DNA from 3 places in the Ralstonia insidiosa genome. Region 3 is predicted to be linked to each of the others. Evidence: predicted binding sites of a transcription regulator. Region 3 holds the regulator's gene; each other region holds the start of a gene.
What was found. The regulator FliA, encoded in region 3, starts transcription of late flagellar genes. The targets are predictions, from matches to a motif close to CTAAAGTTTNNNNNNNNNNNGCCGNTA.
Positions count from the first base shown of each region.

Region 1: a site for FliA is predicted at 1,240-1,266, ahead of flgK (flagellar hook-associated protein FlgK). Genes of this name have one in related genera too.
Region 2: a site for FliA is predicted at 1,324-1,350, ahead of F7R11_RS21125 (flagellin N-terminal helical domain-containing protein). Genes of this name have one in related genera too.

Region 1 is NZ_VZPV01000002.1:933,959-937,235, forward strand. It holds gene F7R11_RS21040 (flagellar basal body P-ring protein FlgI) at 1-92, shown strand, start outside; gene flgJ (flagellar assembly peptidoglycan hydrolase FlgJ) at 109-1,200, shown strand; gene flgK (flagellar hook-associated protein FlgK) at 1,319-3,256, shown strand.
Region 2 is NZ_VZPV01000002.1:946,907-950,183, reverse strand. It holds gene fliD (flagellar filament capping protein FliD) at 1-173, opposite strand, end outside; gene F7R11_RS21125 (flagellin N-terminal helical domain-containing protein) at 389-1,210, opposite strand; gene F7R11_RS21120 (LuxR C-terminal-related transcriptional regulator) at 1,615-2,250, shown strand; gene F7R11_RS21115 (putative bifunctional diguanylate cyclase/phosphodiesterase) at 2,384-3,277, opposite strand, start outside.
Region 3 is NZ_VZPV01000002.1:221,382-224,658, reverse strand. It holds gene flhF (flagellar biosynthesis GTPase FlhF) at 1-204, shown strand, start outside; gene F7R11_RS17760 (MinD/ParA family ATP-binding protein) at 219-1,013, shown strand; gene F7R11_RS17755 (RNA polymerase sigma factor FliA) at 1,022-1,783, shown strand; gene F7R11_RS17750 (MBL fold metallo-hydrolase) at 1,819-2,901, opposite strand.

The sequences.
Region 1 (3,277 bases), 710 kb from region 3:
ATGCGATCGGTGCCAACCCGCAAGACCTGATTTCGATCCTGCAGGCGATGAAGGCGGCCAACGCCCTGCGCGCCGAGCTGGAAATCATCTAAAGCAGGGGCCGACGCGATGAACCCGACCGACCTCACCAGCCGCCTGGCGCTCGACTCCACAGGGTTCGAGTCGCTCAAGCAAGCCGCACGTACTGACCCGACCGGTGCCGCCAAGACCGTCGCCAAGCAGTTCGACGCGATCTTCGTGAACATGATGCTCAAGCAGATGCGCGATGCATCGCCGCAGAACGGGCCGTTCGATTCGTCGTCGACCAAGATGTACACGTCGATGCTTGACCAGCAGCTCTCGCAGACGATGGCATCGCGCGGCGTGGGCGTAGCAGACCAGTTGCTCAAGCAGATGCTGCGTCAGGCCAACCATGTGAACCCGGATGCCGGTGGGCCGGTGAATACCGCGCTGTCCAACACCACCGCCACGAACACCGCCTTGCCGGGGGCAACAGGCTCCACGTCGGACACCGCCAAGGCCATCGCCCGCTCGTCGCTCAACAGCATGGCCGCTGCGGTTGCGCCCGGCACGGAAGACGATGGCTCGGGCATCAGCACCGTGCCGCGCCCGGGTCTGGAAGAGCGCGTGCAGCGCGCCCTGGCTGCCCTGCGCAAGCAGGCCGGGGCGGACCAGAGCGGCCAGTCGACCGGCGCACTGCCGGATGTAGATTTGTCGACCGTGGCTTCCGAGCCGCGTGGTGATCGCATGGCCAGCTTCTACAACAAGCTGATCGGCCACGCCTCGCAGGCCGCGCAGGAAACCGGCATTCCGGCCAACTTCATGATCGGCCACGCCGCACTGGAGTCCGGCTGGGGCCGCCGCGAAATCAAGTCCAGCGACGGCACCAACACGCACAACCTGTTCGGCATCAAGGCCGGCGGCTCGTGGACGGGCAAGACGGCCACGGTGACCACCACCGAATACGTGGGCGGCGTCGCGCACAAGGTCCAGGAGAAGTTCCGCGTCTACGGCTCGTACGCCGAGGCGTTCAAGGACTACGCCAATCTGCTGGCCAACAACCCGCGCTACAGCAACGTCGTGGCGGCGGGCAACGGTAACGACGCGGCCTCGTTTGCCAAGGGCTTGCAACGTGCGGGTTACGCCACAGACCCGAACTACGCCAACAAGATCATGGCGGTGCTCAAACAGATCGTTTGACGTTCGCTATCAACGAGAAAAACCAATAGTGTCGGCCGGCTCAAGTTTGATCAGAGCCGGCCGATGTTGTTTGTAGGGTCCATCTTGGCGGCACTGTGCTGCCTGCATCGAGACAAACATGAGCAGCTCCCTCCTGAATATTGGCGCGACCGGCCTGCAGGTCGCCAATATCAACCTACAGGTGACCGGCAACAACATCGCCAACGCCAACACGCCTGGCTATTCGCGCCAGGAGGCCGTGCAGACGGAGAACATTCCGCTGTACGCCGGCGTTGGCTATCTGGGGCAGGGTGCGAATGTGACGACCGTCAAGCGTATCTACGACCAGTTCCTGACGGCCCAAGTGCAGAGCGGCCAGGCCGCCACCAGCTCGGCTGACCAGCTCAATAGCCTGGTGTCCGGTCTGAGCCAGTACATGTCGGATAGCAACAGCGGGCTCTCCTCGGCGCTGACCAGCTTCTTCAACGGGGCCGACGGTCTGACGTCCAACCCGTCGAGCACCACCGCGCGCCAGGTGTTCCTGAACGCCGCGGCGGGCTTGCAGAGCCGTTTCAATTCGATTGCCGGCCAGTTGACCTCGCTGTCTGGCCAGGTCAACACGCAGGTGCAGACGCAGATCAGCTCGGTCAACAGCGTGGCGCAGCAGATTGCTGGCCTGAACGACCAGATTGCCAAGGCTGAGGCCTCCACCGGCCAGCCTGCCAATGACCTGCGTGACCAGCGCGACCAGCTCGTGCAGACGCTCAACAAGTCGATCAAGGCCAGCGTGGTGCAGACCGGTGACGGTCAGTACAACATCTACGTGGGCAATGGTCAGGCGCTGGTGCAGGGCAACCAGAGCTACCAGCTGGCGGCCGTGCCGTCGCAGTACGACCCGACGCAACTATCGGTGGGCTACAAGAGCCCGGCCGGCACCGTCAACATTGACGACAGCCAACTGGGCGGCGGCGCCCTGGGGGGGCTGCTGGATTTCCGCCGCAACACGCTCATCCCGGCGCAGAACAGCCTGGGCAAGCTGGCTGCGGCCGTGTCGGCCGACGTGAACGCGCAGAACAACCTGGGTATGGACGCCAACGGCAAGATGGGGACGAACCTCTTCTCCGTGGCTGGCCCCACCGTTGCCGCCAGCAGCAACAACACCGGCAGCGCTACCGTCACGGCCAGCATCACCAACGCCAATGCGGGCCAAGGTTACGACTACCAGATCAAGTACCAGGGCGGCGCCTACACCGTTTCGCACTACCCGGATGGCTCTGCTTCCGTGACGGTGACGAGCTGGCCGACCACCATTGATGGCGTCACGATGAACCTGTCGGGCACCATGAACAGTGGGGATTCGTTCCTGGTGCGCCCGACCGCCAATGCGGCATCGAGCATGCAGACGCTCACCACCGACTATCACAACGTGGCGGCCGCCACGCCGGTAGTGCTCAACCAGGGCAGCAACAACACGGGCAGCGCTACGGTGTCGTCCATTGGTGTGGACAGCACGTACGCCGGCGCGCCGCTCACGTCGCCGGTCAACCTGACGTACAGCTCGGCGGTGGGTGGCTCGCTCTCGGGTTTCCCGGGCAGCGTGACGGTCAACGTCAACGGCACCAACACGACATACAGCGGCGGCACTGCGCCGTACACGCAGGGTGCGACGTACTCGTTCAATGGCGTGCAGCTGACGTTGTCGGGCACACCGGCCAACAACGACACGTTTGCCGTCTCGGCCAACACCGCCAACAGCACCGACGGCGGCAACGCCAGCGCGCTGGCCAAGCTGCGCAATGCCACGCTGCTCGACGGCGGCACCACCTCGATCGGCTCGTCGTGGAACAACCTCGTCACCAAGGTGGGCGTACAGGCCAACACGGCCAGCAGCAACCTGACCTCGCAGAAGGCGCTGCTGGCAAGCTCGCAGCAGCAGCAGTCGTCTGTGTCGGGCGTGAGCCTGGATGACGAGGCAATGAACCTGATGAAGTATCAGCAGGCCTACCAGGCATCGGCCAAGGTGATGCAGACGGCCAATACGCTGTTTGATTCCTTGCTGTCGATTGCCGGCGGCTGACCGGGCGGCTGAAGAATCCGC
Region 2 (3,277 bases), 730 kb from region 3:
GAGAGCTGCGTCTGGTACGAGCTCTGCTGGGTCTGCAACTGAGTCAGCGGCTGGCTTTCCACGCTCATCAGGCTGGTGACCAGCGAGTTGACGTCGATGCTCGTCCCGATACCGGGAATCGAGATCGGCGGTACGTAGTTGCTGGTGGTGGAAGAGGTCGTGGTGGTCGCCATGATCGAATCTGGTGAACGTCTGCGTCGGCGGAAGTCTCTCTTCTCAACGGCAGTGCCTGCCACTTCTTTAGGGCATGGCGCCCATACGCCGCCCCTGATAAAGGGGGGTATCGATCAACAAAAGAAAAGGCCGGCGCCCCGAAGAGCGCCGGCCTTTACCGACTCCTGCGCCCAGCCGCCTGTACCAGACAGGCCGGGCCAGCATCAGCCTGCTATTAGCCCTTCAGCAGGTTCAGAATGCTGTTCGGTGCCGAGTTGGCTTGCGCCAGCATGGCCGTACCCGCTTGCTGCAGGATGTTCTGGCGGGTCATGTTCGACGTTTCCGACGCGTAGTCCGTATCGATCATGGTCGACTTGGCAGCCGACAGCGCGGTGTTCGACGAGGTCAGCGTGTTGATGGTCGAGCTCAGACCGCTTTGTTGTGCACCCAGGCTTGCGCGAGCTGCCTTCAGGTTGGTCAGGTCGGTGGCAATGGCAGCTTGGGCTGCCGTGGCGTTGGCAGCGCTGGTCACGCTCGTACCGGTCAGCGTACCGAAGGACGACAGGTTGGCGTTGGTAACCGTAGCAACGTCCGTGGTCGAGCTTTGGCCGTACTGGAACGCCGTCGAGGTCACCGAACCATCGAACAGTTTGGCGCCGTTGTAGTTGGCGTTGGTTTCGATGTTCTTGTTGGCCGTGGCCAGCTGTTGGTATTCCTTGTCCAGGTTGGCCTGGTCGGTGGTCGACAGACCGCCGTTGTTGGCTTCCACTGCCAGCTGGTTCATACGCTGCAGGTTGTTTTCAACCTGGCCCAGGTACGAGTCGGCCGTTTGCAGATACGACTGTGCGTTGTTGGCGTTCTGGATACCCTGGGTTTGGGCGTTCAGCGTGGTGGTCAGGCTGGAGGCCACAGCGTAAGCAGCGGCATCGTCCTTGGCGCTGTTCACGCGCAGGCCGGTCGACAGGCGTTGCAGCGACGTTTGCAGAGCGTTCTGCGATTGCGACAGAGCTTGCTGCGTTTGCAGGGACGAGATGTTGGTATTAAGGCTGAGGGACATGACGGCTCCTAAGTTTCCCGATGGCGTTGTTGCCCGTTTGATTGCTCGTTCCGGCTAGGCCGGGCAACGTGACCTGCAACTTGAAGGGGATCAGGTCTGCGTTGTACTCAGGTTATCGGTGGCCCCGGCAGAAAGTTTAGGGGCAACTTGACAAATTTGTGCGCGAGCGGCGGTTTGGCTCCGGCGGCACCCCCTACTTCCGCCCCCCACCAAAAGAGGCGCCGGGCCGTCTTCTTGGCAGATACGTGCTCGGCTATACTCGATCGACCAGTTCAGAGGCGCCCGCATCCCTATATAGAGAGCGCCATCGCACAGATGGGGAGTTGCAGGCCCGCCGGACCAGCCCAAAACCTGCCGGCGGTTAGAAGAGCTCAAGTCGAGCCCGTTTGACCGCAACGCCCACCATGCTCAACGTTCTGATTGTCGAACCGCACGATATTGCCCGTGCAGGCTTGCGCCAGATCCTCAAGGATTCACGCCTGGCCCGGCAGATCGAGGCCGTACCCGACCTGCACAACGCCAACCAAGACCTGCTTGCCGAACGCGAGTGGGACGTCATGCTGTTCTCGGTGGAATCTGCCACCGGTGACGAATTCCTGACCATCAAGGCCGTCCGCCAGCAGCATGCGCGCCTGGCCGTGCTGGCGCTGGGCCGCCACCCCGAGGCGCTGCTGGCCGTGCGCGCACTCAAGGCCGGCGCATCCGGTTATCTGCCGATGGACGCCACCCAGCCGCAGTTGCTGGCGGCCGTCAACGCCATCTCCAAGGGTAAGAAATACCTGCCGTCCGACCTGGTGGAAGTGCTGGCCGACAATCTGAACGTCGACTGGGACAAGCCCCGCCACGACATCCTGTCCGACCGGGAATTCCAGACCCTGCGCATGCTTGGCTCCGGCCGCACACTGAGTGAGATTGCCGAGGCGCTGCAGATCAGCGCCAAGACGGTCAGCGTGTATCGGGGGCGGGTGCTCACGAAGATGAGGCTGCGCAACAACGCCGAGGTGACCATGTACGTGGTCAGCAACGGGTTGCAGCTATAGGGCGTCCCGCAAAGCTACTGCGCCGTCCGATCTTGACCCTGCGATGCTCGCCGTACGCGTGTACGGCTGCGCTTCTCGTGTCAACCTCGGGCGGCTCGCTACGCTTTTCAGGACACCCTGAAAAGACTCGAAATCACAGGAGACGTGGCTCGCGCAACCCATAGCGACGCACGTTCTCGCGCACCAGATCCTGCACGGCAGATGGCTCCAGCGGCCGTGTAAGCAGGTAGCCCTGATACTCATCGCAGCCAATTTCGCGCAGGAATTCGAGCTGCCCGGTGGTCTCCACACCTTCAGCCACGGTCTTCATGCCCATCGCTTGCGCCATCATGATGATGGCCCGCGTGATGGCGGCGCGCTCGGCCACGTGCGGCAAGTCCTGCACGAACGAGCGGTCGATCTTGAGCGTGTCGATCGGGAAGCGGTGCAGATACGAAAGCGATGAGTATCCAGTGCCGAAATCGTCCAGCGCCAGCGACACCCCCATCGCGCGCAGCTCGGTCAGCAGCGCATGTAGCGACGGATCATCGCGGATCAGGATGCCCTCGGTCATCTCCAACTCAACCGCGTCCCCTGGCAAGCCGCTGGTGGACAGCGCCCCACGCACCATGGCACTGAGCTGCCCCGAACTGAATGCTTGCCCTGACAGGTTGATCGACATGCGCAGTTGCGGCAGCCCGATGCGGCGCCAGCGCGCAAGCTGATCGCAAGCGGCGCGCAGGATCCAGCGGTCGATCTCGACGATCAGGCCGGTCTCTTCCGCGTCTTGAATGAACTGGCCGGGCATCATGCGGCCGAAATCTGCCGAGTTCCAGCGGATGAGCGCCTCGACGCTGACGATGCGGCCGCTCTTCACGTCCACGCGCGGCTGGTAATCGGCGTAGAACTCGTTGCGGTCGCTGGCGCGGCGCAGGCCCGATTCAATGCGGAAACGGCGCGAAACGCGGTCGTCCAGATCGCTGGTGAAGGTCTGGAAGTTGTTGCGGCCGCGCTCCTTGGCCAGGTACATGGCCGCGTCGGCCTTGCG
Region 3 (3,277 bases):
CGCCTGCCGCTGCACTACGTGTCGTACGGCCAGCGTGTGCCGGAGGACATTGCAGTACCGAACAAGAAGCTGCTGATCCACCGCAGCTTCCGTGCAAGTGCCGAGCAATCGTCGTTCGCGCTGGATTCAGATGAATCGCTGCTGGTGGCGCAAGGCGCCGCACGCAGCCGCGAACCGGGCCTGGCCGCTTTCGATTTCGCCTGAACAAGGGGGCGAGCATGACCACACCTTTCGCCAAGGATCAAGCCGCCGGGCTGCGCCGCATGCTCGGTCAGGCAGCCAGCCGCCGCGTGCTGGTGATCGGCGAGCAAGAGCAGGTGGATGACTTTGTCGACAACCTGCGCATTGCGCTGTCCGCCATGGGCCGCGACGCCGCCGTGGTGAGCGCGCAGACCATGCTGGCTGTGGCGGGCATGCTCGAACAGTACGACGACAAGGCGGACGTGACGCTGGTGGCCGCGCATTTCGGTACCCGCGCGCTCGCCACCGTGGCCGAGGCTTGCGATGACGTGCTGCTGACCTTCACCGACGGTCCGGAAGGCATCAAGAGCGCGTACACGCTGCTCAAGAAAACCGCTGTGCTGCAAGGTAGCGGCGCCGGCATCCGCACCGTGGTGTGCGGTGCGCATTCGGTGGACTCCGCCGTGCGCGTGTTCGGCAACCTGGCCAACACGGTGGGGCAGTATCTGAACACCCGGATCGACTTTGCCGGTTATCTGCCGGAAGACCGGCACGTAGAACTGGCGCTCTCGCTCGGCAAGCCCGTGGCGAGCGCGTTTCCCGCATCGCCTTCGGCCATGGCCTTCCGCCAGCTTGCCGAAGAGATGCTGAGCTGGGCCAGCGCCGAGGCCCAGGCCGCTGATGTCGCTGGTAGCACGGCGGCGTCGCGGGTGACGGTATCGGCGCAAGAACCGACTCAGGCTGCGCCGGATGCGGCGGCCCATGAGGCGGCACAAACAACGTCGATCCTGACGCCCCGCGCGACCGCGCGCGCGGCCGAGATGGTTTATTGAGGCGCACCATGAACGAAGCGCCAAAGGCAGGCATGGATATGTACACCGCAACCGGTCGCAAGACCAAGTCCGACGAGATGGCGACGTATGCACCGCTGGTACGCCGCATTGCCAACCAGATGATGGTGAAGCTGCCGGCCAGCGTCGAACTCGACGATCTGATCCAGGCCGGCATGATGGGTTTGCTCGATGCGCTGTCGCGCTATGAAGAAACGCAGGGCGTGCAGTTCGAGTTCTACGCGGCCCAGCGTATTCGCGGCGCAATCCTGGACGAGCTGCGTGGCTCCGATTGGCTGCCGCGCGGCCTGCGCCGCAGCGCCCGCACGATCGAGCAGGCGATCCAGAAGCTGCAGCAGCAAAAGGGCCGTGCGCCCACGGAAACGGAAATTGCCGCTGCGCTGAACATGTCGCTGGCCGACTACCAGAAGCAACTGGTCGACCTGCAGGGCAGCCAGCTGCTGTACTACGAAGATTTCGACCGCGAAGACGCCGACGCCTTCATCGAGAACCGCGCTGCCGAGAACGATTTGACGCCGCTGGACCAGTTGCTGGACCACGACTTGCGCGAATCGGTGGTGGCCGCCATCGAGGGGTTGCCCGAGCGCGAGAAGCTCATGATGAGCCTGTACTACGAACAGGATCTGAACCTGCGTGAGATCGGCGCCGTGATGGGCGTGTCGGAATCGCGCGTGTGCCAGATCCACAGCCAGGCCATCGCACGCATCCGCGCTCGTCTGCGTGATCGCGCATGGCTGCCGACGCCGACCTGATGCCGGCGTAGTTCCGAGCTTTCCCTGCCAAAGTCTTATTGCGCGGCCAGCGAGTCATCTCGCGGCCGCGCGTTTTCTTTGGGTAATGCGGTGACAAGGCGTTGGGCCGCTGCATCCCATACGCGCGTCTCGCCATGCTTGAAGAGGGCGAAGCGTTCTGCGGGCACGTCGGCAACCTTCAATGCGTTGGCCAGATCGGCGATGGGCTGGTCCAGCGGTTCGTCCGTCAGCGCGAACGTGCCCCAGTGGATGCCCACCGCCTGCCGCGCACCGATGTCCTGCATGACCTGCACCGCCTCGGTCGGGTCGATGTGCTGGGCCTTCATGAACCAGCGTGGCTCGTACGCGCCCACGGCAATCGCGGCCACATCAAAGTGGCCGAAGCGCGTGCCGATGTCGCGCGTGTCTTGCGAATACCCCAGATCACCCGAGAACCAGAAGCGCAGGCGCGGATGCAGCAGTGCCCAACTGCCCCACAGCGTCTGGTTGCGGTCGTACAGGCCGCGTGCGGACCAATGCTGTACGGCGCAGAAATGCGCGGTGAAGGGGCCGAAGTGTGCTTCATCGTCCCAGTCGAAGGCGCGCACGTTGGGCTTGTCACCTGATAGGCGCGTGCCGCGCACGTTGCGCGCAAACCAGTGGTCGATACCCAGCGGCACGAAAAACATCGGTGCGCCGCCCGGCTGATGCATCAGCGCACGCACGCTGGCACGGTCCAGATGGTCGTAGTGGTTGTGCGAGATCAGCACCAGGTCGATATGCGGCAACTGCTTGAGCGACAGCCCCGGCGGCTGGTGGCGGCGCGGGCCGGCAAACGGCAGCGGCGAAGCGCGCTTGGAGAACACCGGGTCTGTCAGCACGTTGAGCCCATCAATCTGCAGCAGCAGTGTTTCATGGCCGATCCAGGTGAGCTGCGGCACGTCAGGCGGCTGGTGTACCGCGCTCAGGTTGGGGGCAATGCAGGCGAGGTCCAGTGTGGGCGGTTTGGGGAGCCCTGACTTGCGGCGCTCGCGTTGCCATTTCCAGAAATCCCCGCCGGGGCGCGGATGCGGGTAGCGGTTGCGGAAGCCATCCGGCGTGTGGTGAGGCTTGGCCGGATCATAGTGAGGGTTCTTCATGGCATCGCTGGGGATGGACGAGTCCCGCAGTTGAGGGAGCCCGTTTGAATATCAAGGAATATGAAGTTGTGTTGCTTCTTGAACTTTGGGTGAGCCACTGCCTAGGCTGAATCCGCCTCGCTGAGGCGCGCTGCGCAGCACATTCCGCTACGGAGTCGCGGCAGTTCAACCTTCCTCAAGGACCACAATGGATTCATCTCATCGCTTGGCTGGGCAAACCGATGTTACGGATGCGCACGATGCGCATAAAAAAAGGGGACCGCCAACAATTTGACAGGTTGTCAGAAACCGGCGGCGAGCGGGCAGGCTGTTCTTCTGCCCGACGCCCGGGTTGTCACGTTTGCCACAGAGTCATTGCCTGCCCATCGTAGTGCGC